One region of the Clostridium zhoujianii genome, then DNA from elsewhere that is predicted to be linked to it. Evidence: a T-box and tRNA genes for the amino acid it is inferred to sense, from the RefSeq annotation. Region 1 holds a T-box; the other holds one or more tRNA genes.

Region 1 (3,428 bases):
TCAAATATATCTTCTAAAGCCTCTGGAATTCTTAATTCTTCAATTGCCTTTTCTACCTTTTTAGGAGTTTCTAATGCAAGACTTATTAATTCCTCATCAATAGCTTCCTTTTCTGTTGGCACTGGAATTATTCCATCAAAATATTTTTCTACCATTGCAACTGTTCTTGATAATAAGTTTCCAAGATCGTTACATAAATCAGAATTGATCTTCTTTATAAAAATCTCATTGTTAAATAGTCCATCTGCTCCAAATGGTATTTCTCTTAATAAGTAGTATCTAACTGGATCTACCCCAAAGTTTTCTACTAATGTTACTGGATCTACAACGTTCCCCTTAGATTTAGACATCTTACCACCATCAACAAGTAACCATCCATGACCAAATACTTGCTTAGGTAATGGTAAATCTAAAGCCATTAACATAATTGGCCAATATATAGTATGGAATCTTAAGATATCCTTACCTATTAAATGAACATCTGCTGGCCAGTATTTTTTATATAATTCATCATTACCACTGCCATACCCTAATGCAGTTATATAGTTTGATAATGCATCTATCCAAACATAAACAACATGATCTTCATCAAAAGTTACAGGAATTCCCCAGTCAAAGCTTGTTCTTGAAACACAAAGATCTTGTAATCCAGGTCTTAAGAAGTTATTTAACATTTCATTTTTTCTTGATTCAGGTTGGATGAAATGAGGATTTTCTTCTATATATTTAATTAATCTATCTGCATATTTGCTCATTTGGAAGAAGTAAGCTTCTTCTTTTGATTTTTCAACTGCTCTTCCACAATCTGGGCACTTTCCATCTACTAATTGAGTTTCAGTCCAGAAAGATTCACATGGTGTACAGTATAGCCCTTCATAAGAACTCTTATAAATATCACCTTTATCATAAAGTTTCTTAAATATGTCTTGAACAGCCTTAATATGATAATCATCAGTTGTTCTAATGAACTTATCATAACTTATATTCATCATGCTCCAAAGATCCTTGATTCCCGCTACTATTTCATCTACATGCTCAATTGGTGTTATTCCTTTTTCTTCTGCAACCCTTTGAATCTTTTGACCATGTTCATCTGTTCCAGTTAAGAACATTACATCATGTCCTGTTAATCTCTTAAATCTTGCTATAGCATCTGCTGCAACTGTTGTATAGGTATTTCCTATATGTAGTTTTGTTGATGGATAATAAATTGGTGTAGTTATATAATATGGTTTTTTACACATACTAAAATGCCTCCTTTTATTTTATGGAAATAAAAAAGTCTCTATATAGGTATTGTGCCTATATAGAGACGTAATAAACTTACTTTACGTGTTACCACTCTATTTCTCTCCTATCTCACGATAAGAAACTCATTAGGTGACTATCATCACCATGCAATATAACGGTTGCTACCGTAACCATCTAACTAAAAACTAGCTCAAAGGTCATGCTCCAAGACCATCTTCATAAAGCTTCTTGACGTTAACTTTCACCAATTGTTAACTCTCTTTAGACTGCCCACTTCATTACTCTTCTCTTCTTAGCCTTTATCTATTTTATGATAAATCAAAACAAATTATATGTCAAATTTTTTAAATTTTCATAAGCAACGGTATTATACTACCTAATATAGTCTATGATATAATATTGTCAAATGGAGGTGATGTGAAATGAATAAAATTGAGTTGCCTAAAATTGGATTAAGAAATATAAAGACCGCTCTAGCGGTTTTCATTTGTATGATACTCTTTCAATTAAGTGGTGGCAAGAATCCATTCTACGCATGTATTGCTGCTGTTATCTGTATGAAAGATACTGTGGAGAGCACATTCACCATGGGTAAAAACAGATTAATAGGGACTTTGCTTGGTGGATTGCTTGGAGTAATTGCTATCTACTTAATAGGCTTAATACCAATTTTACATGCTGCAAACCCACTTCTAACTGCCATTGGAATCGTACTAGCTATATATTGTTGCAACTTAATTAATAAGCCTGGTGCTGTTACAATTTGTTGTATTGTATTTATTGGTATTATGATAAATTATGATGGTCCTACATCTTATTCCTATGCAATCGGACGAAGTATTGATACTTCTATAGGAATTATTATAGCTATACTTATTAATAAATACATTAACCCACCTGAAGAAAATAATATAAAAGAAGAAGTTATTGAAGAATTAACTACTATGGATAATGAAATCAATGATGATGATAAGAAAACTAGTGTTTAGACACTAGTTTTCTTAGTTTATAATTATCTTCACTAAATATTCTGAATTTTCTTGATTGGAAAAGTTTTGTAATATATAATTTAATTATCACAACTTTTGAAGGGGGATATTTATGAGAGATTTTTCTTTATTAAAACAATTCATAGTAGAAGCTAAACAAAATTCATATGCTGGTAAAGTTAAGAGGGTAGAATCTTCAAGGCCTGATTCTAAAGATTATACCTTTAAAAAATATGATTATTATTATCTAGATAGCCACATTGGCAAACAAAAATTCATAGGACAAGAAATCATCTGGAAAGATGAAAAATCCTTTTGGGGTATGAATTATGTAGGTAAGCTATTAACTAATGAAGTCCCTAGTGGCTTCACAGCTTTTTTAACAGATGCTCTATCAAAAGTAAACGTTGATTCACCATATAGAGGGCCTAAAAGTTATAGAGCCTCAGACTTTGAATATCAATGTAGTTGGACAGGCGAAGTTGATTCCTTTAAAGGTGAAGAAGTTATTTCTTACAAAGGAAGTGTAGTATTCAAGTTAGATTTTCATGGTGGAACCCTTGGGTAACTAATTATTTATTATATAAACTAAAGCGCTATGCTTAAATAATTGCATAGCGCTTTTCTTTTAAATATACTTAATTTCCTACTTCAACAGGTTTTCCCAGGAAATATGTTATTATGCCAAGACCTATTATTGATAAAGGTAGAACAATATACACTGGCAGCCCTAATCCTACTGGAATATATCCAAATAGAACTGTAAGCACAGCTACAAATATTGCATACCACATTTGTGTCTTAACGTGTTCTATATGGTCACATCCTGATCCCATTGATGACATAATTGTTGTATCTGATATCGGTGAACAGTGATCCCCAAATATAGCACCAGTCAATACCGCACTTGTGCTCATAACAATGTAAGTCATATCTGGTGATATTGCATTAGCTAATGGAATTGCAAGTGGCATTAATATACCCATAGTTCCATAAGCTGTTCCTGTGGCGAATGATATAATAGATCCCAATATAAATATAACGCTTGGTAATAAGAATTTAGGTAGAGAGTCTGACAATAATGTTACTAAGAATTGAGCTGTTCCTAATTCCTTTATAACAGAACTTAACGACCAGGCTAGTATTAAAATAACACCAGTTATAATTAATCCCTTCATACCATCAATC
Region 2 (3,428 bases), on a different contig from region 1:
AGCATAAGAATGAATGTGAAGGATCCATATATGACATATAATAAGTGTATACAGTAGATATTAGCTATTGTATTAGGAGGAATATAAATGGACACGGACAGGATAAAAATAAGAAATGCAGCATATGAAGATGTAGAAAAAATAGCAAATCTAATATATTATACAGAGGTATTTCCAGAGGATGTTTGGGGAGGCGAGTCTAAAGAGGAATGTTTAGATAACCTTACTGAATTAGTCAAGATGGAAGAGTCTAGATATAGTTATAGGTATGCAACTGTAGCAGAAAAGGATGGAAACATCTTAGGAGCAATGATTACTATACCTTATGGAAGATTAGATAGTTTAAGTGTTAAGACAAGTGTACGAGTAATTAGACATATTGAAGGAATAGCTGAAAAGCTTAGGTATATTAGAGATTCAATAGCATTTATGATTTTTAGAGAGTGTAAGGCAGGAGATTTATATATAGCTAACATTGCAACATCTAAAGAGGCTAGGGGCCTTGGGGTAGGAAAGTTACTTATGGCTCATGCAGAAAAGGAAGCAAAACGTAGAAAATGTAGTGGTATATCCTTACTTGCTAAAGATGAAAAGGTAACAAAGTTCTATGAAAAGTTAAATTATAAGAAGACTTTTGATATGGAGTTTTTTGGAGAGAGAATAATTAAGATGGCTAAGTTTGTTTAGTTAATTTTTATAATACTAGTGTATTTACACTAGTATTTTTTTGTTATATAAAAAAGAAAAATAGATGGATATATCTTCAAATATCCATCTATGTTTCTTTAAAAGCTAGGTTAATTTAAGCTTTCATGAACTGCATTTAACAATTTACTTGTTTCATCAGCATCATATAGCCAGAACATGATTCCATTGAGATTATTTTCTTTCACATATTCACCTTTACATTTTATTGACTCTTCGTCATCATAAGATATAAAAGTAGAACCATTAAATAAGTAAGGTGCTTTAGCTACATCATCCCAATATCTAACATATCCATTTTTGTTTATAAAATCTCTATCTAATACTGTGAAATCAGCACCAAATCCACCAGTACCAGGTGCCATTTGAAGGTATCCATTATTTATATTAGGAACATCATTCCATTGTCTTGAATAGAAGGCAGCACCAATAAGTATTTTTTCTGATGGAACACCAGCTGCTTCAAACATCTTAACTGATTCATCAGTGCTTATTGTAAATATATCCCCTTCTGGAGAATAAAGATTAGTATGATGACCAGTTACAACTTGGAATCCACCCCTTAGATCATAAGTCATTAGCATAACATAATCTAAGTATTTTTGAACTTCTCCCATATTGGTAAATTCTAAATAGTACTTGTCAGCACCAGCAGCTATAGTTAACATATAGTATCTATTATCTTTTTCACCTTCTTTATTAAGTTCTTCTCTCATTGCTTTAAGAAGTAAGGTAAAGTTTTCCTTATCATTAGGGCTAGAAGTAATACCTGAGATAGAACAACATGGGTATTCCCAATCTACATCAAGACCATCTAGTTTATGTTCCTTCATAAATGCTACTGCATCTTTAGCAAAATTCTTTCTATTTTCTTCAGTAGAAGCAGCTTCAGAGAATCCACCATTTCCCCAACCTCCTAATGAGATTAGGAATTTAATATCTGGATTATAACCTCTAATTTTATCTAGAAGGTGAAAGTTTTTAATCTTAGTATAAAGTTCACCTTTATCATTAATTTTACCAAAGGCTATGTTTATATGAGTTAGCTTTAAAGCCTCCTCCTTAGTTAATCTCTCTAAGCCTCCGTCACGTATGTACGCAATAACATATTTTTTATTCATATATGTACCCCCTTTTATAGTGATAGTTTCATTTTAACATTAAAGTAAAAATAAAAACAGAAAAAGTACTTCTAGAATTAGAAGTACTTTTAATTATGGTTGCGGGGGCAGGACTTGAACCTACGACCTTTGGGTTATGAGCCCAACGAGCTGCCAACTGCTCCACCCCGCGATATTAAGTTTGGGTTTTATGGTTGCGGGAGCAGGACTTGAACCTACGACCTTTGGGTTATGAGCCCAACGAGCTGCCAACTGCTCCATCCCGCGATATTATTATTTGTGCTCTTTCTGAGCTCTAAAGTTAGTATATGATATATGAGTTTAGAAGTCAAACTCTATAAGTGATAGTATTAATGACCTGATAGTAGTAAATACTGGGTCTGGAGGAGTAAACCTTCTTTAAAGACCTTATTATTAAATATAATATAGAATAAAATTAACTAATAAAGGGAATAAAGTCTATCTATATCTAAAAGTAGATCTCTAATACTTATATTACGAGCTTCTCTCAAATATTCTTTACCATCAATATAGAATAAAACAACTGGTAGGGTAAAGACATCATACTTTGCAAAAACCTCCATATTATCTTCAGCAAAGATTTTACAGAACTTAATATTAGGATAATTCTTCATTTCTTTTTCTAAAGCATCGCTTACAACTGTGCAAACACCACAACTATCACCATAGAAACATAAAAGAACCATAGGATTTTCTTTTATTAAATTATTTATTTCATTTATAGAATTAAAATTCATATAAACCTCCTTAGTAAAATATTTAATATTATTCTACATTAAAAAAGGGAATATTGCACTTAAAGTTAAAGGAAAGAAATCTTAAGGTAAAGATAATATAATATTATTAAAGGATATGTTATTATTAATTAGTAATTTAGGTTAGGAGGATATATTTATGTTGAATTATGGAGAAGAAGTAGTTATAAAAGAAAAACTTCCCTTAAGAATAAAGAAGAAATTTATAGAAGGAGTCAAGAATAAAGACTTTTTAAGGACCTTAATAACACTATTAATTAAGACCTTAGTATTTATAGTGCTTATTTCAGATGATAAAGCAAATGGAGTTAACTTAAGGCAGATATTCTATTCAATGCCACCGTTTTTAGTTTGGGTAACTATAAACTCCGCTTTTTTATCCTTAGGATTCTTCTTTAATGGAAAGGCACAGAAGTGGGCTTTTTGGGCCCTAAATTTGATTTTTACAATTATAGTTATAGGGGATATGTGGTACTTTAGAAGTAATGCTGTATTCTTAAATTACCATATGTTTGGTATGGCTAGTAATTTAGATAATTTAGGTAGTTCTATAATCTCTATGTTCAGAATGGTAGATATATTATTTATCATAGATTTAATAGTAATTGCTTTTAGAAATATAAAGTTTAGAAAGAGTGATATAACTTATAAGAGGAATGTAGTTGGTGGACTAGCTTTATTGCTTCTGTGCCTAACTTACCTTGGATACGCCAGAATAAAGATAGATAATAAGGGAATATCCTTTGAAAATCAATATGTTTTTAGAATTTGCTGGTCACCTAATCAGACAATGTCAAATTTAACCCCTATTGGTTATCATTTATTT

Evidence for each region. The T-box of region 1 lies ahead of metG (methionine--tRNA ligase). A T-box ahead of a tRNA ligase gene usually reads a tRNA of that ligase, here a tRNA-Met.
Region 2: it encodes a tRNA-Met, which carries the amino acid that the T-box ahead of metG (methionine--tRNA ligase) is inferred to sense. The anticodon was not compared.

What each region holds. Positions count from the first base shown of each region.
Region 1 is NZ_JBPUTF010000004.1:108,494-111,921, reverse strand. Features, by position in the region: gene metG (methionine--tRNA ligase) at 1-1,244, opposite strand, end outside; T-box leader at 1,306-1,554, opposite strand; gene ACSYT2_RS16435 (FUSC family protein) at 1,674-2,240, shown strand; gene ACSYT2_RS16430 (DUF5680 domain-containing protein) at 2,353-2,808, shown strand; gene ACSYT2_RS16425 (Na+/H+ antiporter NhaC family protein) at 2,879-3,428, opposite strand, start outside.
Region 2 is NZ_JBPUTF010000001.1:2,070,402-2,073,829, reverse strand. Features, by position in the region: gene ACSYT2_RS09760 (GNAT family N-acetyltransferase) at 88-687, shown strand; gene ACSYT2_RS09755 (glycoside hydrolase family 18 protein) at 798-1,826, opposite strand; tRNA gene ACSYT2_RS09750 (tRNA-Met) at 1,923-1,998, opposite strand; tRNA gene ACSYT2_RS09745 (tRNA-Met) at 2,018-2,093, opposite strand; gene ACSYT2_RS09740 (thioredoxin family protein) at 2,267-2,584, opposite strand; gene ACSYT2_RS09735 (LTA synthase family protein) at 2,742-3,428, shown strand, end outside.